Regions from separate parts of the Bacillus seohaeanensis genome, predicted to be linked through region 1. Evidence: riboswitches for the same ligand, from Rfam matches in the RefSeq annotation. Region 1 holds a riboswitch; each other region holds the start of a gene.
The links. A riboswitch is a leader RNA that binds a small molecule or an ion and turns the genes downstream of it on or off. The one in region 1 is predicted to bind cyclic di-GMP.

Region 1 (7,954 bases):
GAAGCGGGTAAAGTGGACGTCACCTATGATGACACAAAAGTTACTTTTGATGCTATGAAAGAAGCTATTGAAGACCAAGGTTATGATGTTGAGGCTTAATAAAGGAAAATTCACCTTTGAGGGTGTGTCACTGTGCAAGTCACGTGCACACTCTCTAGGATTTAAGCTTCGGGCCTATCAAAGTAAAAAATATTAATGAAATAAGGGATATATTAAATATAGATATCTAGTATTACATAACTTGCTCTTTTGGAGAGCAAGTATATTTTTAACCATTTAATATACCTAACCGGGGTATAGTAATATATTGAGGGGGTCAAATGAAATTAAGGTATTAAAAAAGGGAGGGGGAATTAAGTTGGAGAACAATGCTAACAAAATTAAAATCGCCGTAAATGGAGGAATTGGATTTGGAGCAAAACTCAACTCAAAACAACTTCTTACGATCTCAAAATATATGAACGAAGATGATGAGCTTGAGTTAACTACATTCCAACAACTCTATATAGAAATCACGGAAGATAGAAAAGAAGAAATCCTAGAAGAATTCCAAAGTGTTGGATTAGCGTGTTATCCAGTAGGAAATTTCGTAAAGAGTTTAAAAACCTGTAACTTTTGTAAAGGGGAAGAAAGAGAAGGTATGCCGGTAGCCAAAGAGGTAAATCGTCGTGTAGCAGGAAAACCCGTGCCTTTTACCCTAAAGATTGCTTATACAGGTTGCCCTATTGGTTGTGGGGAGCCGATGTTAAGTGACATCGGTATTATGAAGTTTAAAGATCATTTTAATTTATATGTTGGAGGAAAAGCAAAAGGGAAAGATGCTGAGGTCAGTTCCTTGCTGAAGGAGAATCTAGCACCAGAAGAATTATATGATGCAGTAGAAAAGATTATAGATGTATATTCACTGATGGGGAAAAAGCGGGAGACATTCTATAAATTTGTGAAACGAATAGGTAGAAATCAATTAATAGATTAATATAAAATTCTCAGTTTTGTTGTTGTATTTTTATCAAGTGATTTAAGAAACCTAGCAACCTTGCCTTTCACGGAAACAAAAAGTGTTAGCTCGACATTTAAAGAGTTAGTCAAAATTAATTATTAAATAGGAGGAAACAAATTTATGTCAACACGTACTCAGGCGATTGCGCAACCTGACCCAAAGCGTTGGAAGGCACTTGCTTTGTTATGCTTTGCGAATTTCCTTGTTATGATGGATACCGCAATTATACAGGTTGCTTTGCCGTCCATCAAATCTGCATTAGGCTATACGGAGGCAAATTTACAATGGGTTATGAATGCCTTTCTTATTTTGTTTGGTGGGCTGCTGCTATTGGGAGGAAGATTGTCCGATTTGTTCGGCCACCGACGCATTTTTATGTTGGGGGTTTCAATCTTAACAGTATCTTCTTTATTCGCAGGCCTAGCGTGGAACCAAATGGCACTTAACATAGCAAGAGCAATCCAAGGTGCTGGTTCAGCTTTGATTGCCCCAGCCGCACTTTCAATTATTATGCTTTTATTTAAGTCTAATAAGAAGGAAATGGGTAAGGCACTTGCATTCTGGGGTCTGTCTGGGGCAGCAGGGGGTTCCATTGGTATAGTTTTTGGAGGTGTCTTTACACAGTTACTCAGCTGGAGATGGACCCTATTATTCTATGTTCCTGTTGGTATTCTCGTTTTGATATTGGCCCCAAAGCTCCTCCAAAAAGGTATGAGAAAAATGGGGCGTATTGATTACGCAGGCGCTATTTCCGTTACAGCAGCATTGATACTGATTGTTTACGGCATCGTAACCGCAGAACAACATGGTTGGCAAACGCTTTTTACTATATTACCTTTAGCTATTGGATCCGTTTTGTTCATCATCTTTATCCTTATTCAAGTTTTTAGAAATGAACCACTCGTGCCGCTTAGCATCTTTAAGACCACAAACTTGGCAGCGGGTAATGTTTCGCTTATCTTGTTATCAGCATCTTGGTTTCCGCTTATTTATTTCCTTATTCTATATCTACAACAGGTATTGGAATATGAACCTTTCATGGCTGCAATGGGCATGTTACCGGCACCGGTGCTGATGGCCATTTTCATGATTTTACTCGCTGAAAAACTAATGGCGAAAATGGGTATGAAGGTTACTATGTTCATTGGATTTATTATACTTGGCTTTTCGGCACTCTTGTTTGCCGGGAATACTGTTGATGGAAATTATTGGAGTGATGTGTTTATTGCTCTATTACTGGCCGCTCTCGGCAATGCCCTTGCCTATCTACCTGCAACCACGGCAGCTGTATCGGAGGCTAAATCAGAAGAGTCTGGTCTTGCATCTGGTTTATATAACACGACGTATCAAGTTGGATCGGCTGTTGGTTTGGCGATCATGGTTTCCGTTGCAGCAGCAACTGCCACTAGTATATCAGGGGAGCCGATAGTTGCTCTAAACGAGGGATATCAACAAGCATTCTTCTGGTGTGGTATAGTGGCTTTTGTAGGTGCTATAGTGGCGTTATTATTTGTCCGTACACCGAGGCAAAGAGAAACGAATGGTTAAATGAATTAATTTAAGTAATAGTCTATTGTGTAAATCAATACCCAAGAAAAATATGCTGGAGATTATTATAGTACTATCTAAAAATAGGTAAAGACAATTTTACAACTATAATATTTTGCAAAACAGGCAGAAATTTCAGTTTTTCTGCCTGTTTTAATTCTTAAAATTAAGTAGGATTTTCCATCTGATTTGTAAATGATTTCACTTAAACTCCCTCAGATAGATTCGATTTACTCGTAAATGCTTGCTTATTTGCAGGGTTTTAAGCTGCTTGTAAGAACAATAACGGATGAATGGAATGAGCATTGATAACTAATGCTATTGGATGCAAGAGTTGAAGATCAATAAGTGAATCTGCAGCTCGTTTTCTTATTGTACTAATGTAAGCAGAAAAATTGAATAAGAAACAATAGGAGTGAAGAATAGTAGTGTGGATACTTATCTTGGGACCGAGAACCTGAAGTATTATTTTGGCAAAAAATAATAGTATTCATTCTTTGATTTTTAATGTATATTTATTTTAGATTATGATGAACGAAAAAATTGAGTTATCGTTCCTCATTTGAAAAGGGCAAATCTACCGAAAGATAGAGACGCAAAGTCACAGATCTAAGGTGTCTTAACTAGGATGGCTGGGCTACCAAATGAAGAATGGAGAAAAGCCTCAAGTTTAATAGAGTTAATTCAAGATTCTTCCTTTACAAAAAATGTTTTGGAGGGATATTTTTTATGTCAAAAAAGTATATTTCATGTAACAAAAACGTCCGCAATGTTCTTGTTACAAGTGTTGTTGCTGCGGTTTTCACTTTTTCTTTAGGAACTGGACAGGCTTTTGCGAATAATGATGAGACACAAACAGATTCTCAAATAGAAGAAACAGTTCCACAAGACCAAACAAAAGATACAACAACTGATTCAACAGTTCAGCCATCAAATCAAGAAGGTGAAACAATCGATTCAATAACCGAAGATGGAGAAACTGAAAGTACAGATGAAGAGGTTACAGAAGAACAACCAACAGAAGAATTAATGGAAGAAGAGACGGAAGAAAATTCGGAAATGGAAGAGGATACGCCTTCACTTCTACCTGGTGACTTCTTTTACTTCGCGAAAAAACTAATGGAAAATGTTCAGCTTGCTTTAACATTCGATGAAGTAAAAGAGGCTGAATTGTTTATTTCTTTTGCTGAAGAAAGGATTAAAGAAGCAGAAGCGTTACTTGCTCAAGGTGAGGAAGAGTTGGCAAACGAAGTGCTTCAACAGGCTATTGAACAACAAGAATTAGCATTAGCAAAGTACGAAGAGTCTTCTTCCGAGACGGATCCTGCTACTGAAGAATCAACAGAAGTAGTTAGTGGTGATATTGCACAAGAACAGACCCCAGCTGATACAATCCGTGCTGAATTTGAGGAAAAATTTGCTGCAAACATTCTTGCTTTACAAGCAGCTCTCGAAAAGGTTGAGAATCCTACGGCGAAAGAAGCTCTTCAAAAAAATATTGTCAAAGCACAAGAAAAGTTTGAAGAGAAGGTTAATAAAAAGTTAGCCAAACTAGAAAAGAAAGAGCAAAAGGCTGATAAGAAACGTGCTGAACTCGAAGCAAAATTAGCATCTGGTAAAATGGATGAAGAAGAATACAACGAAGAACTGACGGAACTTGACAAAGAGTTAGCAGAAGAAAAAACAGAAGTCGTTAAAGAAATCAATGAGGAAGCTGATGAAGCTGTAGAAGATGTTCTTGAAAAAGTAAACGATAAAGATAAAAACGAAGGCAAGAAAGAAAATGAGTCTGTAAAGAAACAAGAAGAAGCACGTAAACAGGCTGAAGAAAAACAGCATGAGGCTGCAATGAAACAAGAGGAAGCACGTGAAAAGGCTGAAGAAAAACAGCGTGAGGCTGCAATGAAACAAGAGGAAGCACGTAAAAAAGCTGAAGAAAAACAGCGCGAAGAGTCGCAACAACGTGCTGAAAAAGAACGTGAAAAAGTGAAGAAGCAAGAAGAGAAAGCAAAGGAACAAGCCAAGAAAGCCGAAGAAAAACAGCGTGAAGAATCCAAACAACGTGCTGAAAAAGAGCGTAAAGCTAAAGAGAAAAATAAAGACGAAGAGTAACATCGAGAAAGAGTAGGGAGTCAGAACCTACTCTTTTTGTTTTGTCTAAATTGAAGAATTATTTGTTCGATTATCTTCCTTTTTTCCTATAATTGAAAAATAAATTCGGATAATAAATTGTTTATTACTAACACTCTCTTTAAGAATACAATTTATAAATCCTTTCCATACCAAAAATACACACATCTGTTTATTCCCTAAGCAAAAAGGAAAACCTTAGAACAAAAGGGAGTGAACCGATGGATACACTATTATTCTTTATGTATATGGTAGCTTATCTAGCCCTCTTTACTTGGGGCATATTCTTAGCCAAAAACAACCGTTGGCTCACGGCATCCAATGTAGTGTTGCTCGTAGTAGCCGGATTACTATATGATAACGCAATTGTCGCAGTTGGTCGCTATATTGGAGAAGGAAGCATCCTCAAAAATTTAAACATCGCTAGGTTTTGGGTCCATGCCTTTTTTACGCCATTACTCGTGCTCTTTGCTTGGAACACACTAAAACGAGCTGATATAAAATGGGCACAGAAAAATTGGGTGAAATATGGGTCGGTCTGCGTTTTCCTTTGCCTCGTTATTCTTGAACTATTCACTGAAACATTAGGACTAAAAGTCGAAGCAAAATGGGAATACGGTGTATTAAGCTACGACAGCATCGAAAAAGCAACAAGTCCACCAATTATGGTAATAATCGTTACAGCAGTTCTTCTCCTCACGTCATTAATAATATGGTGGAAACAAAAATGGATTTGGTTTTTCATTGGAACACTCATGATGACAATTGGTAGTGCGGTTCCGATCCCAGTGAAGAGTGGTGCAGTTGTAAACGGATTTGAATTGGTGTTGATTATTTCACTTATGGCAACGAAATATTTTCAAAATCAGCTGGATAGGTAAACTAGGATCTTCTTATCAAGTTTTATATTTTTAATATAAGAAGATTGCCGTTATCTGGCTGATGAAGAACTTCTTTAAAACGAAAACAGCGCCTTCCCTAAATCCAAGCTATAGGGAACCTCATCCTCAAAATTCTCCTCACTAATCTCCATCTCGCGTAACTCTTCAAAATAAAGCTGATCAAACTTTTTATTCAAAATGCCGTAAAAATAGGCAATTGGTTTTTTGATGGATTTTGATAATTTTAGCTTATTTATCATTTGTTTAAAGGAGTTGATGGCGATACCTAGGACTTGGTCTTTCTCGTTTTCGCGATTATTATGGTAAGCGGCTATTTTAGCCATTTTCCAATATTCTTCAATCGTTTTTGCCTCATCAAAAAAGCATTTCACTAGTTGACGAAAAGCTGGAGGGACTTCATCACTTGTAAAAGTGTGATCTAGCTCTTTGATGGTTGGTGATTTTTCAGTAGTAATAGCTGCTTGTTGCTTGTCATCATTTGTCACTATGTCCTTGATGTCATGTGAAACAGTAGTATCTAGAGAAATGTTATCAAGCTCGTTGTCCTTACGTTTTTTACTCATTTGATTTTTAGTTTTAAGAAGATTACTAGTTTTATGGTGGTTCAACTTTTCGTCAGTAGGTAGTTCATTTATAGGAAAACGATTAAAAATATAAAGATTACTAGACTGTGATCCGTTGTTTCTTTCTGTTTCATGAACCGTGAAGATACCTAATTTTTTTGCTTTACCAATCATTCTTTTAAAGCTGGAACGAGAGATACCGTTATCGTGATATTCTTCATGAATAGCTTTTAACACCGTGCCAATCTTCGCGTTGCAAACACCAGGAAATTTCGCAGAAAAGCGAACCAACCGTTTTAACCCCACTAATTCAGCTTTTGTAAACTCTTTTTTATACTCTACCATCCACATTTCCATATGATTATTAAATTCTTTTAAACTGGAAAACTGTGAATACTGTTTAAATGCTTCTATATCACCAGATTTTATATTCATCCTTTTGCACCACCCTTTCACTGCCTATATAGGGAGGGAAGAGTGAAAAGGACACCGTAGGAAGGACTTAGATGTGACAGAAATGTGAACGTTATGCTTAGCAATAGGAATAAGGCAAACTAGAGTACCAAATTAGAGATTTCTGTGTTTTAGACATCGAGGCCAGTTAACAAAAAAACCAATAGTAGTTTCAATACAGAATTTCCTACGGTAACTGCAAGAAAAAGGGTATGAGCGATAAAATGGGAAAAAGTTTATAAATTATGCCCAAATCAACAGGTAAAACGAAATATCCTTTATAATAGTTTTTTATAGTCTAAAAGCACTTGTGTGATATCTGTCACTACGTAAATAGTCCTATTAATCTATGATTGTATTATTAACATGTTCATAATACAATCTAGTAGCTTGCTAGTTCATCGCAAGTTCCATGGAGGAAATGGTGAAGCGTCATTCATCAGACGCTAGAATACAACAATCAGGGATTTAAACTCGGGGGAGGTGTAAACTTGATTACTATAACTATTGGTAAGGAATGGATCATTAATAGGAATATTCCTTGCCACCGGCTGGCTCTAATAGGGCACCTTAAGTTGCTTTACGCTATAGGTGTATGGCAGGAAAGCCTCCTATCCTGATTGTGAGACGACGATAAGAATTTACTAGTTTTTAGTAATTAGGGACAGTTAATGGATGATGAAACGTTAGTAGGGTTCAGTAGTATACATTCCATGAAAATTCAATCAACAGATGATGTAATGAATGCGATGAATTATACAGAGCATTTGGCGGAAAGCTTAGGCTTTTTGCTAGAGGTTCAACTTCGATTATGTTTAGTAACAGAAGAAGCACTCGTCAATGCGATGGAATATGGGACAACAGAGGAACAACAATTTGTCGAAATAAAGTGGCAAAGTACAGCTACTAGTTTGGTAATGAAAGTGAAACAGAAGGGGAATTCGTTTCCGTTAGAAATAAATGAAAACATAAACTATGGCTCGCGTGGTAGAGGATTACAACTCATTTTGTCTATTATGGACGAAGTTTGGCTTACAGCCGAAGAAGGTCATATTACTTTATGTATGGAAAAAAATATAAATGGAAATTTAGGTTGAGGGAGATAAGTATACGATGTTAAGAAAAGTAAATGACTTCACTCGAGTACTTCGCTGGGGAGAAAACATTACATTAAAAAATGCACAACAATTTCGTTGAGGCGTGGAAGAATTAATTGGTTACCCTGAGAAAGGATGTATCCCACTCGGAGTGCTTCCAGAAATAGATGTTGAAACAGGAGCTCTACAGTATACAGGAGAGACAAAAATTGTTTTATACACAGATGGAATTTTTGACGATGAAAAGTACATAACAAGCGA
Region 2 (7,954 bases), 1.1 Mb from region 1:
CAATCTGAAGAAAAAGATGATGAAAAGCAAGAAGAAATGTCATTGCGTGATAAACGGAGAACTATCAGCGACAAGTTGAAAAACGGTGAATTAGAACAAGAGGTAATAACGGTTGAAGTAGATGAACAGCAACCATCTATGTTTGATATGCTTCAAGGTTCTGGTATGGAACAAATGGGAATGAATATGCAAGATGCATTAAGTAACTTTATGCCAAAAAAGAAGAAAAAAAGAAAATTAAGGGTTAGTGAGGCTCGTATTGTATTAACTAACGAAGAAGCTCAAAAATTAATTGATATGGATGAGGTTACGCAAGAAGCTATTAGTCGTGCAGAGCAATCTGGAATAATATTTATTGATGAAATTGATAAGGTTGCCAGTAAAAGCTCCGGTCAGTCTTCTGCAGATGTATCAAGGGAAGGTGTTCAGCGCGATATTTTACCGATAGTAGAGGGTTCAACAGTAGTAACGAAATATGGGTCTGTGAAAACAGATTATATTTTGTTTATTGCCGCGGGAGCTTTTCATACTGCAAAGCCATCAGATTTAATTCCTGAATTACAAGGGCGCTTTCCGATTCGTGTAGAACTTCAAAAGTTGAATGTAGAAGATTTTGAACGTATTTTAATTGAACCGGATAATGCAATCATTAAGCAATATATTGCTTTAATGGAAACAGAAGGTATACAAATTGAATTTTCTGACGATGCTATTCATAGACTAGCAGAAATTGCCTATAATGTTAACCAAAGTACCGATAATATCGGAGCAAGAAGGCTCCATACAATTATGGAAAGGCTTTTAGAGGATCTTTCATTTGAAGCTCCAGATATAAACCTTGAAACTATACAAATTACTCCAAACTATGTGGATGACAAGCTTAGCGTTATAGCACAAGACAAAGACCTTAGTCAGTTTATCTTGTAGGTTTGGAGAAATAGTTAGTAGGGTAAATGAAGAGAGATTAAATAAACTATTAAGTAATAGACATATTTTAAACCTAGTAGGAGGAAATGATAATGAATTTATTACAGAAAACAAGAACAATTAATGCAATGCTGCAAAAGGCAGCAGGTAAGCCGGTGAATTTCAAAGAAATGTCAGAAACATTAAGCAAAGTAATTGAAGCGAACGTATTCGTTGTAAGTAGACGAGGCAAATTACTTGGATATGCAATTAATCAACAAATTGAAAATGAGCGTATGAAACAGATGCTTGAAGATCGTCAATTCCCTGAAGAATATACACAAAACCTTTTTAATATTCAAGAAACATCACCTAACTTGGATGTAGACAGTGAATACACAGCTTTTCCTGTTGAAAATAAAGAATTATTTAACAAAGGGTTAACTACGATTGTTCCAATTATCGGTGGAGGAGAACGTTTAGGTACACTAATTCTTGCACGTCTACAAGAAAGATTTGAAGACGATGATTTAATTCTTGGTGAGTATGGTGCAACAGTTGTAGGTATGGAAATCCTTCGTGAAAAAGCAGAAGAAATTGAAGTAGAGGCGCGTAGTAAAGCGGTAGTACAAATGGCGATTAGCTCCCTTTCTTACAGTGAATTGGAAGCAATTGAACATATTTTTGAAGAGTTGAATGGCAATGAAGGGTTGCTTGTAGCTTCCAAAATAGCTGACCGTGTAGGAATCACTAGATCTGTTATCGTAAATGCATTACGTAAATTAGAAAGTGCAGGGGTTATCGAATCTCGCTCATTAGGAATGAAAGGTACTTATATTAAAGTATTAAATAACAAATTCCTAGTTGAATTAGATAAACTAAGAACGAACTAAAATTAAAGCTGCAGGTAATTCGTGCGATTAGTGTTAAATGTAAATCTCATAGATAGAACAGTTGATGTTAGGAAAGAATACAATGACTTCTTAAAAAATGACTAATATTTATGGTAAAACAAAGCCGATTCTCCTATAATGGAAGAATCGGTTTTTGTCGTTTTATAGCGTATTTAGGAAAAGTGATATATAAATAATTGTCGAAAACCGTAATAAAAATAGTTATAAAGATAGCAAAATGAGGAAAAAGACCCAAATTAAATTGCTGTTTAGGCCTTGTCATATTGAGTTCAAATAGTAAAATGTATATATAGCTTTTTACGACGCTTTTCGACAATAGATAAGGGCAAACTCATTCGAAAGAAGAGGACGCAAAGCTACGGGCCTATCAAGTGTACTACTTTACGGCAGCCGGGTTACCAACAATATAGTCTAATATGTAGAATGTATGTTAGGTTACTGCTGGTAAAACGGTCTCGATGTAGGGGTCGCTTTTTTTTTGAGTGGAAATTGGTAAAACAAACCTGTAGAGCAATGAAATGTATGTTGTTAAAATAAGATTGTAACAATTATGTAATATTGTCGTATTTTTAACTGTAAAGACAACTGAAGCAATAGGTCTAAGGTTATGGTTTTTGCAAATTTTTCTCTTTTTTCGACAAAAAATTACTATTTTCTCCATAGACACACCAAGAAATTCACTTTAAAATGAAACCTGGCTTAAAATTAATGTCAAAATTGAAATATTAATGTCAAAATTATGGATAGAGGTGTCAATAATGAATTTATTTTCCAATACTATTTCTACATTGGAAAAAGGACTAGATTATTCCTCCCTTAATCAAAAGGTGATATCTCAAAATATAGCTAATGTTGATACACCTCACTACAAAGCAAAACAAGTAAGCTTTCAGTCAATGTTTCAACAATCACTTCATCAGCTAGATGCTAACCGTACTGATCCAAGACATATAAGCTTTAAACAACAGGGAACACACCCGGCTGTAACGGTAAAAAGTAATTATCAATATAATCATAACGGCAATGGAGTAGATCTTGATAAGGAAATGTCAGAGCTTGCAACAAATCAAATTTACTTTAATGCTTTGTCAGATCGGATTAATGGTAAATTCCAGTCATTGCAGTCTGTCATTAGAGGAGGGAAATAACAATGTCGATCTTTCATAGCATGAATAATACTGCATCTGCTTTAACGTCTCAGCGTTTGAGAATGGATGTTATCTCCTCTAATATGGCGAATGTTGATACAACAAGGGGAAAATACGTTGATGGCGTGTGGGAACCGTATCGCAGAAAGTCTGTTGTCTTTCAGCCGAAAGAAGGACAGTTTTCAACATTTCTTAACCAAGCAATGAATACGAAAAATAATCAACAAATTGGAAATGGTGTTAAAGTAACAGAAATTCAAGAGGATACGGAAACACCCTTTAAAATGGTCTATGATCCGGAGCATCCGGACGCAAATGAAGATGGGTACGTACAGTACCCGAATGTTGACCCATTACGGGAAATGGTAGACCTTATTTCTGCAACGAGGTCATACGAAGCAAACGTAACTGTTTTTAATGCAAATAAAGCAATGCTAATGAAGTCACTTGAAATTGGTAAATAAGGAGGGAAATAACTATCATGGCTATTCATAATATATCTTCTGCCTTAACCTCTCCGGTAAGTCCGTTGAATACAAAAAATAATATGAAACCTGCTGAAACCCAGCAAAGCTTTGCAGATTTTTTGAAAAAGTCAATTGATCAAGTAAATAGCTCACAAATTCAATCTGATAGATTAACAGAAAAACTTGCTAGAGGAGAAGACGTAGACTTGCACCAAGTAATGATTGCTTCTCAAAAATCAAGTATCATGTTACAGACTACGATGGAAGTTCGAAATAAAGTAGTCGAAGCGTACCAAGAAATAATGAGAATGCCTATGTAATTTTATAGCTGAAAGAACTGGCTGTATTAACCGGGGGATTGTAATGAACGAAACGATAAAAAAATATCAAACACAAATGAAGACGTTTTGGTCTAGCAGATCAAAAAAACAAAAAGTAATAATGGGGATATCTGTTCTTGCGGTGATCATTGCGGTCACTGCTGCTAGTTTTTTTGCTACTAGAACCACTCTAGTTCCGTTGTATAGCAATCTATCTCCTTCAGAAACCGGAACAATTAAAGAGAATCTTGATGGTAGAGGGATACAATCAGAAATAACCGACGGTGGTAGCACTATAAATGTTCCGAAAGAACAGGTAGATACGTTAAAAGTAGAATTGGCTGCAGAAGGCATTCCGAAGTCAGGTAGCATCGACTACTCATTTTTTAGTGAGAATGCTGGTTTTGGGATGACGGACAATGAATTTAATGTATTAAAACTTGATGCAATGCAGTCAGAACTTGCTGACTTAATTAAAGGAGTCGATGGAGTTCAAGATGCCAAGGTAATGATCAATTTACCTGAAAAGGAAATTTTTCTTAATGATCAAGCGCAAGAAGCTTCAGCGAGCATTGTGCTTAATACAAAACCGGGAATGGACTTTGATCCAAAGCAAATAAAATCATTGTATCATTTGGTATCAAAAAGTGTTCCAAATCTTCCTACTGATAATATCGTCATCATGAACCAATATTTTGAGTATTTTGATTTAGAAAATCAAAATAATTCATTTGCAGGCGATTTTACACAGCAAATGAGTATAAAGAAAGAAATCGAACGAGATTTACAACGTCAAGTGCAAAACATGTTAGGGACGTTAATCGGTTTTAATAAAGTCGTTGTTTCCGTTAGCACAGATATTGACTTCACACAAGAAAACAGGGAAGAAAATCTTGTTGAGCCTGTTGATGAAGAAAATATGGAAGGAATAGCTGTTAGTGCTCAGCGAATCACGGAAACATATACGGGTGAAGGCGCTGGTGCTATGGGAACTCCTGGTGCTGGGGATGAAGACGTAACAAACACGGGTGAAACCTATCAAGAAGGTACCGAATCTAATGGTGATTATGAACGAGTAGAAGAAACAATCAATAACGAAGTAAATAGAATAAAAAAAGAAATCGTAGAAAGTCCATATAAAGTTAGGGATATTGGAATTCAAGTAATGGTAGAACCACCTGATCCTGAAGATCCAAATTCACTTCCACAGGATAGGGTAGAGGATATTCGCCAAGTACTATCTACTATTGTAGAAACTTCAATAGACAAAGATGCTGCACCAGAATTAACAGAAGAAGCGATTGAGGATAAAGTAGTCGTATCGGTACAGCCATTTAATGGGAAAATGGAGTTCGAGGAAGAAGCAAAACCATTTTTACCATGGTGGACTTATGTTATTGGTGGCATTCTGTTAGCGGTTATAGCGCTCCTAATTTTCTTCATGATACGTTCTAAAAAGAAAAAAGAGCAGGAAGAAGAATTTATATATGAAGAAACAGAAGAACAAATTGATATGCCTGATGTAAATGATGAACCGGAAACAGAAAGTTCATTGAGGAGAAAGCAACTAGAAAAAATGGCAAAAGAAAAACCAGAAGAATTTGCTAAGTTATTGAGAACTTGGCTGGCTGATGAATAGGAGGAGAGGTTGAACGTGGCTAGAAAAGAAAAAGAATTAACCGGCAGACAAAAAGCTGCCATTCTCCTTATCTCCCTTGGCCCGGATGTGTCCGCTTCTGTCTATAAACATTTAACGGAAGAGGAAATAGAGCGATTGACACTAGAAATTTCCGGCGTAAAAAAAGTGGAGTCTGAAGCGAAAGAAGGAATTTTAGAAGAATTTCATAGTATTGCTCTTGCTCAAGATTATATATCACAAGGCGGTATTGGGTATGCAAAAACAGTATTAGAGAAGGCTCTTGGAAACGACCAGGCTTCTGCGATTATTAATCGCCTAACATCATCTTTACAGGTAAGACCATTTGATTTTGCAAGAAAGGCGGATGCGGCACAAATTTTGAATTTTATTCAAAATGAGCACCCGCAGACAATCGCACTAATCCTATCCTATTTAGAGCCGCAGCAATCTGGTCAAATCCTATCTGAGCTTCCACAAGAAGTTCAGGCTGATATTGCTCGAAGAATCGCATTGATGGATAGTACATCTCCAGAAGTAATTAGTGAAGTGGAGGCAATTCTAGAAAGAAAACTTTCCACCACTGTCACCCAAGATTATACGCAAACTGGAGGCGTCGAATCCGTTGTTGAAGTGCTAAATGGTGTCGATCGGTCTACAGAAAGAACGATTCTGGATGCCCTTGAAATTCAAGATCCAGAGTTAGCAGAAGAGATTAAAAAGAGAATGTTCGTATTCGAAGATATTGTCACATTGGATAACCGTTCTATTCAGCGTGTTATACGTGATTGTGAAAATGAAGATCTATTGCTATCGCTTAAAGTTTCTAGTGATGAAGTGAAAGAGATTGTATTCCGCAATATGTCAAGCAGAATGGTCGATACTTTTAAAGAAGAAATGGAGTTTATGGGACCAGTTCGTTTGAAAGAGGTAGAAGAAGCTCAGTCAAGAATCGTAGCTGTTATCCGTAGATTAGAAGAAGCTGGAGAAATTATCATAGCCCGCGGTGGAGGGGATGATATTATTGTCTAAAATTATTAAGTCCTCCAACGCTGTTTCAAATGAAAATAAGTCGAAAATCATTTCTGTAAAAACAATTAGAACAGAGAAAGTAAATTCAGTTGTAGAAGAAGAAATATCTTTAGAGGAAATGCATTTGAAACAAGAAAAACTGATAGAGAAAGCTACGGAGAAAGCAAACTCGATAATAGACAATGCTCAAGCAGAATTACAGCAAATTCAAGAGAAAATTCAGCAAGAGAAAGAACAGTGGCAATCAGAAAAAGAAGTGCTGATAAAGGAAGCGTACGATGAAGGGGTCCGCTTGGGTGAAGCGGACGGGAAAGAAAAAGCTTTTGCAGAATATAGCGGGAAACTAGAGGAAGCCAACACCATTACCGAGGTAGCAAAAAAGGAATACTATGACTTGCTTGAGAAAGCGGAAGGTGTAATCCTCGATATTGCGATAACAACTGCTGAAAGAATTTTGGGTAGTAAGCTTGAGGATTCACCTGAGTTATTTTTACCTCTAGTCCGAAGAGGATTAAAAGAAGTAAGGGATTTAACGGAGGTACAACTGCATATTCATCCATCAAAATACACCCTATTAGAATCGAATAAGGATGAACTTGAAGCTGTTTTTCCAGCAAATGTACAATGTTATCTGTACGCCAATGACGAGCTTTCTGAAAATGATTGTTTCATTGAGACGAATCAAGGTCGAGTAGTCGTAAGTGTTGATAGTCAATTAAATGAATTGAAAGAAAAGCTTTTTACTATCCTTGAAGGTGAGAAAGAATGAAGGCATCTGACTTAATCGAACATATTGCAACTATTCCAACATTTAAAAAATATGGGAGAGTCAAACGGGTAGTTGGACTCATGATAGAATCCCAAGGTCCTGAAAGTTCTGTTGGAGAAGTTTGTTATATTCATATAAACAGTCGTGGTACACAGCGGATAATTCAAGCCGAAGTTGTAGGTTTTAATAATGATTTAGTTATTTTAATGCCCTTTACTAATATGCAAGACATTTCACCAGGTAGTCTAGTGGAAGCGACGACAAAACCACTAGAAATTAAAGTAGGCCCCTCTCTTATCGGAAAAGTAGTGGACTCGCTTGGACAACCAATAAATGGCGGAAAGCTTCCAAAAGGGTTAAATACAACTTTTACGGAGCAGGACCCTCCCAATCCGCTGTCAAGACCGCCAATAGACGAAAAAATAGAAGTCGGTGTAAAAGCGATCGATAGTATGTTAACGGTAGGGAAAGGGCAGCGTGTCGGAATTTTTGCCGGAAGTGGAGTCGGAAAAAGTACACTACTTGGAATGATTGCAAGAAATACGAATGCGGACATTAATGTAATCGCCCTTATAGGAGAACGTGGAAGAGAAGTTCGCGAATTTATTGAAAGAGATTTAGGCGAAGAAGGTCTGAGGAAAACGATCGTAGTGGCTGCTACATCTGATCAGCCAGCACTAATGCGAATAAAAGGTGCATTAACTGCTACAGCAATAGCTGAGTACTTCCGAGATAAAGGGATGAATGTCATGCTCATGATGG
Region 3 (7,954 bases), on a different contig from region 1:
AGACTCGCCTGCGTTAATTATTGCCCCTACTTCTGTACTGGGGAACTGGCAACGGGAATTGGAGAAATTTTCACCATCTCTTTCTGTCCATCTTCATTATGGTTCTAATCGCTTAAAGGGGGAGAACTTTTCAGAAGGAATTGCTGATGCGGATGTTGTGTTAACTTCGTACGGCTTGTCTCATATGGATTTTGAGGAACTCTCGCAAATAAATTGGAGTGCTATTTCACTTGATGAGGCGCAAAATATTAAAAATGCGAATACGAAGCAATCCCGTGCTATCCGTAAATTGTCTGGGAAGCATCATATCGCATTAACAGGGACACCAATGGAGAATAGATTATCTGAACTGTGGGCAATCTTTGATTTTCTCAACCATGGATATCTCGGTGGCTTTACGCAATTTCAGAAAAATTATATTGCTCCGATTGAAAAGGATGAGTCTGAGGATAAAGTTAGAGAACTTCAGGCAAAAATTAAACCATTTTTACTACGTAGAACGAAAAAGGATCCTGAAGTGGAGTTGAACCTTCCAGAGAAGATTGAGCAGAAGGAATACTGTCCATTAACAGCGGAACAAGCCTCCCTTTATGAGCAGCTCATTCAGGAGACATTCACAAAAATTGAAACGTTAGATGGTTTTGAACGCAAAGGATTAATCTTGCAAATGCTTAATCAACTAAAGCAGTTATGTAATCATCCGGCCCTTTATTTAAAAGAACCGGTGCCAGATTCGGTACTGCAGCGATCAGAGAAGATGCAAAAGCTCGTGGACATTGTCGAGGTAGCCCTCGGTGCCGAAGAGGGTTGTCTAATTTTCACCCAGTATATTTCAATGGGAGAAATGATCCAACGCGTGATGAAAGATAAGTTTGGTGTTGACGTGCCATTTTTAAATGGAAGTACGTCCAAAACGCAGCGTGATAAGCTTGTATCTGATTTCCAAGAAGGAAAATTCCCTGTCTTTTTACTGTCATTAAAAGCAGGAGGAACAGGACTTAATTTAACAGCTGCCAACCATGTTGTTCACTATGACCGCTGGTGGAACCCGGCAGTTGAAAATCAAGCAACAGACCGCGCCTACCGCATCGGTCAAAAGCGATTTGTCCATGTCCATAAAATGATTTCCTCTGGAACACTAGAAGAAAAGATCGACAGCATGCTCGAAAAAAAACAAGCACTAAACGAAGAAATCATCCGAAGCGACCAATGGATCACCGAACTATCCAACCAAGACCTCCAATCCCTCCTAACACTAGAATAAGTTTTAGTGCATTAACGTAGTGAGGGACGGACCTCCAAAAAGGGTACTGCAAACAAAAAACAGCCGATTCCATCAAAGGAATCGGCTCTATTTGAAGTTATAAGGAGTTTGATTTCGAGGTAACGTTTTATTCTATCTTTTTCGGCAGGATGTTAGAGGTAATTTGTTGTTGGTAGGATCAAAAATACATATTATTAGTTGGATACTAGGCTGAGTTTTTTCTGCTGGTTAGATATGTCGGGAGCTTTTTCTACAGATGCGTGTTCTTCGAGGGTTTCTATACGTTGCGAAAGGTAGTAATTCGCTACATTTACTCGTGCTAACTTACGGATCAATTCTTCATTTAATTTTTCCAAGCGATCAATTCTTTTTTCTATCAATGCTAGAGACAAGTTTTCACCTCCTAAAAAATACTTTTTCTTTGTTAGAAGATATTTTAAAATGGCAATTCTATTTTATCAGTTGATTTCTGTGGCTGAGCAGGTTTGCCATCAAGGAATTTAACTGATTCCGCAACTACTTCCGTCACATAGATTCGCTTTCCTTGTTCATTTTCATAGTTACGAGTTTGAAGTCGGCCAACTATTCCAATTACGGAGCCTTTTTTGCAATATTTCGCTGTGTTTTCAGCTGCTTTATTCCACAACGTGCAAAGAACAAAGTCCGCTTCAAATTGCCCTTGTTGATTACGAAATCTACGGGTCAATGCGATTGTAGCATTCAAAACTGATTTTCCATCTGGTGTTACTCTAGGTTCTGGATCTTTCGTTAACCTCCCCACCAATGTTACTTGATTAATCACTGAGCATCTGCCCTCCTTTCCTGTCTGACCCCATCTTACAAGCATTCCTTTATCCTGTAAAATGAAGGAAATTGTATTTTCACTGCTATTTCCTCTCGAATTCTCAAAATTCATCTAGGCGAATTTTCACTTTTTAAAACAAATCTTAATGAGGGAATATAAAATTAAACTTTTTTAAAGTTTTTTCCAATGAAGAAGAATAGTGAAATTACACCATTATGTATCCGTTTCTCTCTATGGTATAATTTTGGTAAAAGTGAAACTAATGGTAGGAGATGTTCGTTCATGAAAACATTCAAAGTTATCACTCTCCAAGTTGTCGAAAAAGAGGTACTGAAGGACATTAATATCGTGGACGGTTTAATTATTAACAAAGAAGACGATAAAAGAACATGGTTAATTGAGACATATGTTTCAAAAGAATACTATGATTACTTCCGGGAAGCTCAACAGGAAAAAGGCGATTTAGAAATACAAGTTGTTATTTCTCACCAAGCAAATGATCCAGCCGCATTCTTAACATCTATTCGGTGCATTAAGTTAATGGATGATAAAATGAGTATTTTGTTTGAAGGAAAGCTAAGAAAACAACGAAATGAGTATGCAGAACTCTTACTCGCTAACTTAATGCAAAAGGGCTATGCAGGGGAAGAACTCATGCAAGAATTTAAAAGTAAAATGAAATCCAAACCACAAATTCCCGCCTCATCAAAGTCTAGTTCGGAAGCAAAAAACATATAACAAGAACAGGACGTTCATTATATGGAACAACCTTAGAGAATGTGGTATACTAGTATAAAATTAATTCTAAGGTGCGTGACAGTCATGATTGGCGAGCGAGTAAAAAGGTTAAGACAAGAAAAGAAAATGTCCATGACGGAGCTTGCTGATAAAGCTGGAGTAGCTAAGTCGTATTTAAGCTCAATTGAACGAAGTCTTCAACAGAATCCTTCCATTCAGTTCCTTGAAAAAATTTCTGCTGCCCTCGGAGTTACAGTTGACTCCCTTTTACATGATGAAATTAAAGAAGAGCAGATGGATTATGAATGGATGAAGATTGTGGAAGAAGCAATGGATTCAGGCATTTCAAAAGATCAATTTCGTGAGTTCATTGAATTTAATAAATGGCGTCAAGGTCAAAAATAAAAGTCTTGCTAGGAAGCAAGACTTTTTAATTTTCTCTGTTTGGTTTTAGAGCTTTTACCGAGGTGTTCATTTGTAAAAACTCTCTAATTTCTCCCTGTTTTATTCCGACTTTCATTGCCTCCTTAATTAGTTGGATCCATTCTACATCTAATTCTTTCTTCCCCAAATCCCATTCCTCCTAAAATACGCTTCGTATTTCAGGCAATCCAGCCGTCATAGTTTACACAAGCTCATCCTTTTGAAGCATGTCTAAACCTTAGACCCGTGACTTTGCGTCCCTACTTTTCAACAGGTTTGCCTTTATCTGACATTATCTCTTTAGTCCCATCCTTATTATACTATCTAGCTATTTTTTTATATGTTGATTTTTGTCTATTCTGAAATTTTTTCCGGAAAATTTTTCTTTATATTTTGACAATTTAGGTTTTAATTTACGTATATTTTTATTATTAATTAAGGTAATGACATAATATTGTCGAAGGGTTAATACAGTCTCTTTTCTGCCTGTCTTTGATATGCTTCCAACTTTTTACTTAGAGGAATAATTCTCTTTGGATTTATCGTAGAGGAGTTATACAAAGGTGCACTGGTTAAGTCAAGTCCACATGAGGGGCAAATCCACTCTCCTAGTTCTGCACTACTATAGGATGGACGGGTACAGCGATCGCATGTTTTTTTATACATTTCAATACCTCTTTCCCTGATATAAATTTATTAGAAAAGGTTAGTAGTGATGAAAAATATATGCTGAAGGTCATTAAATTAGGCTCTTTTCTCATAGATTATTGTTTTTACTTATATAAATTCTTCCCGTTAATTTCTGCTACGCTCGGGGAGAAATAAAAGACTCTTAGAAACCGGAGGCGACTTTCTCAGCTCGTGAAGAAAACAGGAAAAATTCCCCCAAGGCACCCTTTTCCTTTTGAGAATTTTATCTTTTTTACAGCGAGCTAGACATACGTTTCCTCTGTGGGATTCTCACTTCCCTCTTTTCCCGCAAGAGTCAAATGCCCTCCGCTCCAATCAATTCAGTGGGTTAAACTTGGTTTGGAGTTAAAAAGCAGCAAATTTTACGAAAGCAGCCTTTAATTATTATCCTTTCGCAAGCTAAAATAATACTACAGAATCAATTGTTCTTTTAAAAGAACAATTGATTCTAGTATAAAGTAGCCACTGTTATTTAAAAAATGGCAAATTCCTTCATTTTTTCATTATAATGAACACTTTCTGTTCTATATCTTCAAAATCCTCATTCTTTCAGATAATTTCGTTTTTTATATAAAATATATTGTTCTTTATAATGTATAATAAGAAAAATTAGTATGATACGTTACAAAAAATACGACTAGTAAACCTCCCAAAAGAATGGGGATTTCCTAGTCATATAATCTTTATTGATAAAGGAGAAAAATTTTTGAGAAGTAGCATATTGAAAATAACCAGTTTGACATTATTCATTATAGGATTAATGTTAATTACCTATTCCATTTATCACATCATTTCGCAAAAACAACAGGAAGCACAGGCATTGAGTGAAGCAAAAGAGAAGCTTACAGATGAACATCTAAAAAAAAAAGAAATAATTCTGAGGTTATATATTCTTTTTCAAAAGGGGATGTTGTTGGAATTCTTGATATCCCTGCCCTTAATAAAGAACTTCCGATCATAGAAGGTACGGATGAAGAAGAGCTTGAAAAAGGAATTGGTCATTATTCCTCTACAAAACTTCCCAACCAAAGGGATCGAATCTTTTTAGCAGGTCATCGTGATACCGTTTTTAAGCACATCGGGGAGTTGCAAGAGGGAGATAAACTTATAATAGAGATGAAGGATGGCATATTTATCTATGAAATTTTTGAAACATTTATTGTTCATGAAACAAATATGTCCGTTTTACAATCCACTTCCCCTGATGAAGTTCTAACATTGTCCACTTGCTATCCATTTGACTATTTATCTAGTACAGAGGAGCGTTATATTATTAATGCACGGAGAATAGAATCACCTTAATCAGGTGCGCTTAGCATATTCAGAACGAACAGGATTGGGAGGATAAGAGTTTAAAGCTATATAGATGTCCCAATAGAAAATTACCCACAAAAGAATAACTTATCATTTCCTAACTATTAACAAAAACCCCTATTTTTTAGGGGCTTTAATGAACAATATCACTATAAAAAGGGTTGATATCTTGTGCGTTAATAAGCTCTTCTATGATATATTCAATATCCGCTTTGGAGTAATTTTGCAAGGGGAGCTCTTCATTAAAAACTTGATAGTACAAAATTTGTGCCAATTTGAAGTCTTTATCTAAAGGTAGATTTAGTTTTTTTTTGCCATTCCTTGGAGTTTATCAAGTAAAAATTTTGCTTCTACTTTACATGAATAGTCGTAATCCGTTCCAAGATCCTTTTGAAGAGAGTCTATTTCGTTCATTTGCTCTTCGGTTGGTGGCTCTGAAAGAATTTTTTCTATCGTTTCATTAATCTTAACTGCTAACTCTTCATGAAATTTGGGATCATTTTTTATCTGATCATCTAAATTGTTAAACCATGAAGCACTTTCATTTATATATGTACGCCAAAGTTGAACAAAGTTTTGTAATTCATACTTTTCTTCATCCCAACTAATCTTCGCCATATATTGTTCAAAAGCTGTTTTTATAGAACGGGTAATACTGATCTTCGTACCCGATGATAATTGATTAAACATGTATAAAAAGTACCCCCTAAAAAAATATACATAGTATTATAACTATATCATAATGGCCAGACGATATGTAGAGCTTCTATTGTAAAAAATATGGTAATTACTTTTACCATTACTATATCCTACCTTAAAAGATTTTACTTTAAAACGAAACTTTCTTCAAATTTTTTGTGAGTTATCACCGTAAAAGTATTTTTTAAAAAACAGAGACAGCTACTGCCATCTCTGTCAAAATTATTATTGATCTTTATTATCTTCGTCTTTCATATCTTTTGTATCTTCTAATGGTTCTTCATCTGGAGAATTCTCATCTTCTAATAACTCTCCATCACCATTGTTATTGTTATCACCGTTATTTCCATTGTTTTGGTCACCATTGTCACCGTTCAGGTCACCATCGTCACCGTTGTCAACGTTGTTTCCATTATTACCGTTGTCACCATTGTCGTTATTCAAATCCCCGCCGTCCTCTTCTAATGGTGCATCGTCCTCTGGAGGTGGCTCTTGGTCATCATTGGCATTACAGCCAACTAAAAGCATTGCAGCAAGTGCTGATCCACCCAAAATGGATAATAATTTTCTGCTCATGATGTATAACTCCTTTCAAACATATAAGTGTAAGTAAGACCGCTATTACTGGTCTCCCATTATCATTCCCAATTTTATTTTAAACTTACATTGATTTTGAAATTTAACAAGGAAAAAGGAACGGTTCTCTAAGGACTTATCTTAGAGAACCGTTCCTTTTATCCCGCATTAACGGTCAGGAAAACGCCACTGATTGAAGTTTCACTTTATTATTGTTTGTCACCTAGCGCAAACATCATTTCTAGTTCACAAGCGACCTCGCCATCTACCGTAGCAATTCCCTTTCCTTTTCCGATTGCTCCCTTAAAGCGAGTCATTTCAACTTCAAGACGAAGTTGGTCACCAGGTTTTACTTGACGCTTAAACCTACATTTATCAATCCCTGTAAAAAATGCTAACCGGCCACGATTTTCTTCCTTTTTCAGCATCGCCACTGCTCCAACTTGTGCGAGTGCCTCGACAATCAAAACACCTGGCATTACAGGATAATCAGGGAAGTGTCCATTAAAAAATTCTTCATTAGCCGTCACATTCTTAATTCCAACTGCCTTTTGGCCTTCTTCCACCTCTAAAATACGATCCACTAACAAAAAAGGATAACGATGTGGAATAATTTCTTTAATTTGATCAATAGTAAGCATATCACTAGTCCTCCTAAATATGTACGATATCCTTCTATTGTACCGAAATCGAGGATGATTTGAAATAGATGCTATTTTGAAGGGAAATCCATTACTGTGCTGACTGGCACCGAGAACTACAAGTATTACTTTACCAATTTAAAGCAGTGAGGGACGGACCTTTGAAGGTTTCCTTTAAAGGTCCGTCCCCCACTACACTAACGTATTAAAAAAACGCCCACTACTTGAGAGGGCGTCTAATATGCAAGGGTTATTTTTCTTTCATTACGATGTCGTAGATGTGTTGCCATGTTTCGAGTTTAAAGGTGTCTAAGAATTTTCCGTCCCCGATGACACTGAAACCGATGGCGGTGCCAAGAATTAAACTGACAGCAAGAAGTAGAATAAATAAAAGGACACGAAGCCAGATTGGAATGAGTCTTACACGTACCCAAGCCTGCGTTTGGGTTTCTTGTGTCATTTCCTCTTTCTGCTGTTTTACTTTCGCTTTATCTGCTTTAATGTCTTCCCTTGTTTTACCTTCTTGTAGTATATCTTTTCCTGTCATAGTTTCAAACCCCTTTAGCGTATCCCGTTCACAAGGCCCATCATTTGATCTGCCATCGAGATCGATTTTCCTTGAAATTGATATGAACGCTGAACATTCAGCATATCTGTCATTTCTTTTCCAATATCAACGTTAGAAGCTTCTAACATTCTTTGCGACAAGGAAATCCCATTTCGTGCCGCTCCTTGGATGTTTGTAATAATTTCAGCTTCGTTTACACCTAGATTTTGCATGTTCGCTGGTAATCCAATTAAATT
Region 4 (7,954 bases), on a different contig from region 1:
CATTCTGTTGATGATAGCTGGAGCACTTTTCACTCTATTCACGCCATTAGTAATAAAGGTTCTCGGTCTTGCTTTATTCACTTTCGGATTTTTTGGCGCTCACTCTGTTACAAGTGGCTGGGTTGGAATATTAGCTGATAAAAGCGAAAAAGCACAGGCTTCCTCCCTATATCTACTATTTTATTATGCAGGGTCTAGTGTCGTTGGTTCTCTCGGAGGCGTATTTCTGGGATTATATGGTTGGAAAGGTGTCATTAGTGTTGTAGCCGTCTTATTAATCGTTGCTATTACTTCTACCATCAAAGTGAACAAGTTAATTACTAATATTTTAGATCAAAGAAAAGTTTCATAGTTTGGATATATAAAGAATCGCCTTTCATTTAAATATATGGAGACTCCATATATTTGAATGAAAGGCGATTCTTTTTCTTAACTATCTCTAAACTTTTTTTACTTTTTCCTCCTACCAATAAAGAACATTATTAATCCAAATAGGATTGCTCCTCCGACCCAAACCCAAGTAGGTACTGTTGATTCTGTTGCAGCAGTTGGAAGCTTTGTTTCATTTTTTTCTACATATTGTTCTACATCTTTATTAGCTATTTTGAAGGTTTTCGAAGTTGTAACCTTACTATCTCCAGCGGTTCCGTCCATCGTCAAAGTGTAAGTACCATCATCTAATGTATCATGCCCCCATTGCATAGGGAATCTTATCCATGAATTGGGAGCCATTTTAAATGGACCATATCGACCACTAAACAATTCTTCACCAGATTGATTGGTTACGGTATAATTACCACTAACATTCTCCTCGATTTTATTCGCATCATTAAGCATTTCTATATACACTTGTGCGGTGTCTGCATGAAATCCACTCTCGCCAAATAAATAATTGGATGGCACCTCTTCTAGAAAATTTAATTGAAGTGCAATTGCATATACAGTTTCAGTTTTAAGAATAAAATTTGCTGTTCCTTTTTCGACCTCTTGCGCCTTTTCTGTTTTCTCCCCTTGCATAGTAAATAATAGTCCACCGAGAGCATTTTCCCCTTTCACTTTTGGAGTGTTTACCGCTATAGGAACTTCTATAGCAGAATGAGGGGAAACCGTTACACTGCCTTTTACATCAATATATTCCGCCAATCGCACAGCATCATCCAATAGCCTCGTATTCTCGGAGCCAGCCTCCTGCTCATACATCATTCCACCAGTAGGACTCGTAAATGCATTAGCTGGAGTGATTGTCACCGTTACATCCTTATCCTCATTATTTATAATTTTCACTTTCAAGTTCAACTTCTCTCCCGGATTAACGGATAAATCAAAGTATCCTTTTGTTGCTTTATGTTGATTGTCAGGATAAATTGGTTCAATTGTTAGGGGAGGTTCTTGTGCACGAATATTAGAATAATCGAAACAACTGAGTAAAATGATAGTAATGAGATAAATAAATGTTTTTACGAAAGAAGCTTTTTTCATTATTTAACACCTCATCGTTATAGTGCCCGAAAAAGTGCAAAATAAAAGGGTAAAAGCTCACGTATCTTGGATCAAGCCTCTGAACAACTAATACCGCCACACTACTACAGTTTCCCTGCTCTTGACGTTAACTTCCATAGAACATTTTCTCACATACGAATACTTTACAAATTTCCATATAAAAAAGCCCCGACTAATTTTAGTCAGGGGAAATAGCAATTATTTATTATTAAGGTCCAGAAGTAATCGAAACTGTGATTGTTGACTCATAAGTTCCAGCCTTCACATGCTTAGGAAGAAGTGTTAATTTCAGTGATTCCTCCGCAAACGACACATCATAAGTTCCCATTCCTTCGTCAACAGGTGCCGAAAGAATTTCTACACCATCGCTGCTATCAATAAATCCACTTAATTTGTTTATATTTCCTGCAGGATCCATACTCTCCGTATCTTGTGCAGTTACGGTCGCTAGAGATTCAAGAGATAAAGAATGGAGTGGGAGTTTATTCGAATCTATATCTGTACCACCAACTAGTTTAAATTGGTCTGCTTTTACCTTTACATGCCAACCTAAGCCTGAACCAGTTGAATCTGAAACGGTAAAGTTATTTATTTTTGAATAGGAATATTTTGTTGCTCCATCAAGAGTCACTGCTGAAAATGCTTCAACTCCAACTGTTGATGGTGTCATTGATAGTGATCCACCAGTAATTGTTGGTCCAGCTGCTTCTACATAGTTAGTAGCTCCAAAAGCACTAACAACCAATCCTAACGTTGCAACACTTACTGCTGCTTTCTTAAAAATGTTCTTCATTTTATTTTCCCCTCTTTTTTTCACTCGATCTATTGCAACATTACTGTTTTTGTGCATAAAAAAATCCCTCCAAAACAAAATTAATTGCATCGGAAGAATCTTGAATTCGACTCATAATAGAGTTTTCATTCTCCATTCTTCAGCAACCCAGCCACCATAGTAAAAAACCTTAGGTCTGTTGACTTTGCGTCATCGTCTTTCAACGACTTTGCCTTTTTTAAAAACAGGAGCGAAAGTAATGACTCTATTTATCTATGTCGTATATTTTCGTTCGCCGCTCTCTGAAACTTATATTACATTGTTATGTAATGAAAAGATAGAACTAAAATTTTTCCATATTACCGTAAGAATGGAAAAGCAACAAATACGTCGATATATTCAAGGACTTTCTACAAAATAATTATTTTCTATGACTATTGTAAACATGTAAAAGCAAAAAAAGAGACAGCACTCCGCCACCTCTTTGATTATTATATTGGATTGGAGGGGTTATTTTACCGACACGTTAAAAGATTTGTTACAAATTGCTTTTAGAATAAACAGTTTTTCATCTAACGACAACATTTTCCAGCATTTCGCACGGATTTTCATTTTCTTTTCTCCTTTCAAATATTTTTATTAGCTATCTATTATAGTAGTTAGTAGTAAATTCGACTTTCTTCTATCTCGTTCTATTTATTATTTTATACCTCCATTACAAGAAAACAAACAAGATAACTTCTACAAAACCCCATAAAAAAATGCTTTATCCGCCAGTATTCCCTAGCGAAAAAAGCATTTTTTACGGAAAATCCTCAAGCTTTCACTGTTTTTGTCAAAAATTATTTCTCTATCTAGTCATTCCGTTCAAACTTTTGTAATAATTGCAAAAAGTGATGAAGAATTCTTGCCGTTAACCCCCAAATGACTTTATCTCCGTAATAATAGAAGTGTTCTTCCATGTTACGGGCTTGCCACTCGTAATCGACCCCTCCAGGAATAACGTGAAATGGAAAGTTCTGTTCTGGTTCCATTTTGCACTTAATGCTATATATATCCGGCTCAACCTTTTGAAGATATGATAGCGGTGTAGTAAACAATTCTCCCACCTCTGCATCATTAGGTTTCAAATTGTCTAGCTCTGTTGTAATTGTTCCAAAGTATGGATAGATGATTGTTCCGAATGGAGAAACGACATAATCAAGCGGAGTTACATCCTGAATTTCTTGTTCAGTAATTCCCAGTTCTTCCATTGTCTCCCGAATAGCCGCAGCCTTTTCATTCTTATCGGTTTTGTCTACTTTTCCACCTGGAAAACAGATTTCACCCGGTTGCCTTCTTAATTCCATTGCCCTTACTTCAAATAAAACATGAAGTTCATTTTCCACTTTGATAAGCGGTAAAAGAACAGCAAATTTGGCATAGCTTTCACTGTCAATAATTTGAGGTTTTCTATCTTTTAGTTGATTTGTGACTTTGTTCCAATCCAACTCATCACCACCAATTCATTGCTATACTACTATTTTAGCGTTTTTTTACTTTTATGTAAAAAAGCTTTCTAATAAGGTCCACCTTATTAGAAAGCTTTTCTGAAGAATTTAGAGAGTTAACGCAGCAAGTCCTGCTTCATTTAAGATGTTCCATGGTTTGTTAAAGTGTGGTTGAAAGAAGAAGTCCACAAAACCTAATTCTTCTACTGTCATTTCTTTTTGAATACAAACAGATAAAGTATTAATTGTTTGCGTCATATCTGCTTTTGAAATGATTTGTGCTCCTAGTATTCTTCTAGTAGATTCCTCAAAAACAAGCTTTAACTTTACTTGTTCAAAAGTAGGCATAAATTCTGGACGGTTATTTTCGATAATATCAACCGTTTTATAGTCAAGTCCTGCTTGTTTTGCTGTGACTTCCGTTAATCCTGTGGAAGCCATATTGTAATCATATATGTGAAGACCTGAGGTTCCTTGTGTTCCCATATATCTTACTTTCGGTTCAATAATATTATGAGCAACGATTGTCCCCATTCTAACTGCATTTGTTGCTAATGGAATATACATATGCTTTCCAGTTGGATTATATGAAACAGCACAACTATCTCCAGCAGCATATATATCCTTATCACTTGTTTGCAAGTATTCATTTACTAAAATAGCACCGTTATCTAGCATATCGACTTTCCCTTTTAGAAGTCCTGTATTAGGTTTAAAACCTACGCAAAGAATAACGAGATCTGTTTCAAGCTCCCCCTTCGTTGTCATTACTCTTGAGACATTACCATTTTCCCCTTCAAATTTTGTAACTGTCTGATTGAGGGCAAGTTGTATATTACGGCGTGTAAATTCCTCCTCGACTATATCTGTAAACTCTTTATCAAGGTATTTGTTTAAAATTCGATCTTCGCCATCTATCAACGTCACATTCTTGCCATCTAATTCAAATGCTTCAACAAGTTCCACGCCAATATATCCTGCACCTATAACCGTGATGTTTGTTGCGTTCTTTGCCTTTTCGATAATCGTATTTGCTTGATGAAAGTTTTTACATAAAAGGATGTTTTCCAAATTAATTCCTTCTATTGGAGGAATTACAGGCCATGAACCAGTAGACATGACAAGTTTATCATAATGATCCTCTTTTACTTCTCCTGTTGTCATATCTCTTGCAATAACCTTTTTTTGTTCCGTGTCTATTTCTAATACTTCATGCTTCATATTCATCGTAACTCCGAGAGATTCTAGCTCTTCTGGTGAAGAATAAAATAATTCATTTGGGTTTTGTGCTACTCCACCAACATATAGGGCAATACCACAAGATAAAAATGATACATTATCATTTTTTTCATAAACAGTAATAGATGCATCTTTATATAAACTAGCCATATTTTTAACTGCAGCTGTTCCTGCATGTGTACATCCGACAACGATAATTTTCATAAGAGAAAACCCCTTTTTTAATTGTGAATTACTTCACATTAACATGTGAAATTGTTCACAAATTATTTTATGTGTTAAGTATATAACAAGCTTTTATAGAATACAAGAGTTTTTTGTGAAATCATTCACATTCATTTCCGTTCTTATAAAACCATTCATAAATAGTAATATATGTTATAATTTTACTGACGCTACCATAGAGTAAAAAGTGATTAATTTACTTTAAGAGAGGATTTGAAAATATGTTTGGAAAAGTAGCAGCAGATGTACTTGGTTTAAGTGATATTGGATCGGTTATTAAGCCGCAAGATTATGACAAGGTTGATTCTGATGATTACATTATGCACGAAGATGGCGAAAAAATTTATTTTCTTATTAAATCAAAATCCGACGAATACTGTTTTACAAACAAAGCATTGATTCATCTGGATGGGACAAGTGCTACTAGTAAAAAGAGAACACTTCGCCGTTTTGATTACCATCTCTACCGCATCTCTAACGTACTTCTAGAAACAGCTGGAACTGTTGATTTAGATGTCGAAATTAAATTTAAGATTGGGTCTGAAGTTTATTCCATTGATGTACATAAAAAACATCTAGAAGAAGTGAAAGATCTGTATAAATCTCTCATTAAAATTGCTGAAATTACACATGATAACGAAATTTATACAAACTATGCAAAAGACAGTCTTCACCATGCGTCTTCTACTCTTAGTCAGGTAAGAACGGAAAATGTAGATGTCGTTAATCAATTTAAAGAAATTAACAAACTGGCTTTTGATTGGCTATCCGATACGAAAAAACAATATAGTTTAAAAGATTATGGTTTTGTGTTTGAAAAATATATTCATAATTAAGAAGAAAAGCGGAAGCGGCTTGACCAGCCCCGACAAGCATAAGCCGAGCATCCCGGAAAGGCGCGCTTTTTGCCTTTTTGGGATGCTTGACTTATGACCTCGAGGGGCTAGCCGCTGGAGCTGGACAAAGAAAAGCGGAAGCGGCTTGACCAGCCCCGACAAGCATAAGCCAAGCATCCCGGAAAGGTGCGCTTTTTGCCTTTTTGGGATGCTTGGCTTATGACCTCGAGGGGCTAGCCGCTGGAGCTGGACAAAGAAAAGCGGAAGCGGCTCGAACAACTCCGATAGAAAAAATATTCATAAGAAGGAAGCCAACCTAATAACACTAGGTCAGCTTCCTTTTTCGTTTTCCGCATTCCAACTTTTGATATCATCATCTTCAATTATTCCTAATGTAACATCCGCGATATTAGGATTATCTCTTAGCATATCTTGGACCCGGAACTTAATGTCATCTGCTTCCGATAAAGCCAACCCTTTACGCAATTCAATATATGCTTCGACATGGTAATTCCTTCCTTCCTGGAGAATTCGAAGCTTATTAATATCTGTTACATCCTCGTCTCCTAGAATAATCTCCGCAACTTTATCTTCAATTTCTTTCGGTGCTGCTACTCCAATTAAGCCAACCATATTATCGTAACCAACACGAAAGGCCACTCCAACCATTAAAAATCCGATAATAATTGTTACAACCCCATCCAACAAATCAAAATTCGAAAAATACGTAACAAGTACTGCTATTAATGCCAATACTGCCCCTGTTACAGCTACCATATCTTCATAAAAAACAAGTCTTGTCGGTGGAGATGCTCGTTTAAGATTTCGAAACGTTCCCATGAAAAAGCCCTCTGATCCTACTGCTTCCCCTGCTTCTTTGTTAATTTCTTTCATCACTTTTACTAAAATTGTACCATCAATTACAATATTTAATCCGAGAACAACAAGGTTAAGCCAAATCCCCTCCACCTCTGCAGGGTGCTGAATAAGATGCCATCCCTCTAAAACAGTCTCATAAGCCATAATGGAAACAATAATAACAGCTACCATACAAAATAAATTGATAACCCGACCAAATCCAGTCGGAAAACGGGCAGTCGGTTTCTTTTCCGAGAGTACACTTCCTGTAAAAACAAAACCTTGGTTTAATGCATCTGCCAAAGAATGCATGGCTGTTGCAAACATCGCTCCGCTTCCACTGAAAACATACGCTACTGCTTTTGCAATAGCCAGAAAAGCATTTCCTATCATTGCATAGAGGGATGATTTATTTCCTTTTTTTATTAATTCCCATAGTGATTCCGATGAATCCAAAGTAAACGACCTCCTATCCTTTATTTATCGATTTTGATTAGTTTACCCTGCATTAACAATTAGTATTATCAACGAATACGCTTCCCTTTTCTATATGAAAGCAACGGTGTAAAGAAGGTGATGAAGGTGGAATGTAATATAGATTTCCTTTCTTTTATCTCATTCAAGTGGAGAAATCAGGAGAACACGCTGATAAAAGGTTTAAGCACTACTATACACCCCAAATCAGAAGGCACATCAACAAAAGGATTGATAACATTTAGAATTTTTAATATTATTAACTCAACATTACTACTTTACAACTAAAGGAGAAGTTCATGCTGAATCAAAAACAAGTAGAAGAAATAAAAAGTCTTCAACAACAATGTGAAACATTTGAAAATATTGAACTGAAATTGAATTGGGATATGCTACGTAATCGAGAAAATGATGACGATGATTTTCTTCATTATGAAGAAGGAAAACTCGTTGGTTTTTTAGGATTATACGGTTTTGGGGAGTCGTATGAATTATGTGGAATGATACATCCACAGGTTAGAAGAAAAGGAGTATTTACCTTGCTATTTAATAAGGCAATT

Region 2: it holds a riboswitch for cyclic di-GMP, as region 1 does, so the genes downstream of both, flgB (flagellar basal body rod protein FlgB) here and ACFSUL_RS13820 (DUF5667 domain-containing protein) in region 1, are expected to answer to the same signal.
Region 3: it holds a riboswitch for cyclic di-GMP, as region 1 does, so the genes downstream of both, ACFSUL_RS20990 (anti-repressor SinI family protein) here and ACFSUL_RS13820 (DUF5667 domain-containing protein) in region 1, are expected to answer to the same signal.
Region 4: it holds a riboswitch for cyclic di-GMP, as region 1 does, so the genes downstream of both, ACFSUL_RS06855 (WxL domain-containing protein) here and ACFSUL_RS13820 (DUF5667 domain-containing protein) in region 1, are expected to answer to the same signal.

What each region holds. Positions count from the first base shown of each region.
Region 1 covers NZ_JBHUMF010000031.1:100,032-107,985, forward strand. The annotation lists gene copZ (copper chaperone CopZ) at 1-99, shown strand, start outside; gene ACFSUL_RS13810 (nitrite reductase) at 359-976, shown strand; gene ACFSUL_RS13815 (MFS transporter) at 1,121-2,548, shown strand; cyclic di-GMP riboswitch class I at 3,109-3,193, shown strand; gene ACFSUL_RS13820 (DUF5667 domain-containing protein) at 3,278-4,660, shown strand; gene ACFSUL_RS13825 (hypothetical protein) at 4,900-5,559, shown strand; gene ACFSUL_RS13830 (hypothetical protein) at 5,634-6,578, opposite strand; gene ACFSUL_RS13835 (ATP-binding protein) at 7,268-7,693, shown strand; gene ACFSUL_RS13840 (SpoIIE family protein phosphatase) at 7,797-7,954, shown strand, end outside.
Region 2 covers NZ_JBHUMF010000031.1:1,184,352-1,192,305, reverse strand. The annotation lists gene hslU (HslU--HslV peptidase ATPase subunit) at 1-927, shown strand, start outside; gene codY (GTP-sensing pleiotropic transcriptional regulator CodY) at 1,020-1,799, shown strand; cyclic di-GMP riboswitch class I at 2,135-2,223, shown strand; gene flgB (flagellar basal body rod protein FlgB) at 2,579-2,968, shown strand; gene flgC (flagellar basal body rod protein FlgC) at 2,971-3,432, shown strand; gene fliE (flagellar hook-basal body complex protein FliE) at 3,450-3,755, shown strand; gene fliF (flagellar basal-body MS-ring/collar protein FliF) at 3,799-5,394, shown strand; gene fliG (flagellar motor switch protein FliG) at 5,410-6,423, shown strand; gene fliH (flagellar assembly protein FliH) at 6,416-7,192, shown strand; gene fliI (flagellar protein export ATPase FliI) at 7,189-7,954, shown strand, end outside.
Region 3 covers NZ_JBHUMF010000035.1:128,751-136,704, forward strand. The annotation lists gene ACFSUL_RS20965 (DEAD/DEAH box helicase) at 1-1,264, shown strand, start outside; gene ACFSUL_RS20970 (hypothetical protein) at 1,459-1,656, opposite strand; gene ACFSUL_RS20975 (single-stranded DNA-binding protein) at 1,701-2,066, opposite strand; gene ACFSUL_RS20980 (YwpF-like family protein) at 2,352-2,807, shown strand; gene ACFSUL_RS20985 (helix-turn-helix domain-containing protein) at 2,892-3,212, shown strand; gene ACFSUL_RS20990 (anti-repressor SinI family protein) at 3,238-3,378, opposite strand; cyclic di-GMP riboswitch class I at 3,410-3,521, opposite strand; gene ACFSUL_RS20995 (class D sortase) at 4,806-5,222, shown strand; gene ACFSUL_RS21000 (hypothetical protein) at 5,535-5,924, opposite strand; gene ACFSUL_RS21005 (hypothetical protein) at 6,159-6,509, opposite strand; gene fabZ (3-hydroxyacyl-ACP dehydratase FabZ) at 6,719-7,150, opposite strand; gene ACFSUL_RS21015 (DNA-directed RNA polymerase subunit beta) at 7,401-7,697, opposite strand; gene ACFSUL_RS21020 (flagellar hook-basal body protein) at 7,712-7,954, opposite strand, start outside.
Region 4 covers NZ_JBHUMF010000015.1:155,488-163,441, forward strand. The annotation lists gene ACFSUL_RS06845 (MFS transporter) at 1-352, shown strand, start outside; gene ACFSUL_RS06850 (DUF916 domain-containing protein) at 451-1,479, opposite strand; gene ACFSUL_RS06855 (WxL domain-containing protein) at 1,709-2,350, opposite strand; cyclic di-GMP riboswitch class I at 2,432-2,516, opposite strand; gene ACFSUL_RS06860 (NUDIX hydrolase) at 3,127-3,762, opposite strand; gene ACFSUL_RS06865 (FAD-dependent oxidoreductase) at 3,871-5,205, opposite strand; gene ACFSUL_RS06870 (PH domain-containing protein) at 5,448-6,062, shown strand; gene ACFSUL_RS06875 (cation diffusion facilitator family transporter) at 6,393-7,376, opposite strand; gene ACFSUL_RS06880 (GNAT family N-acetyltransferase) at 7,694-7,954, shown strand, end outside.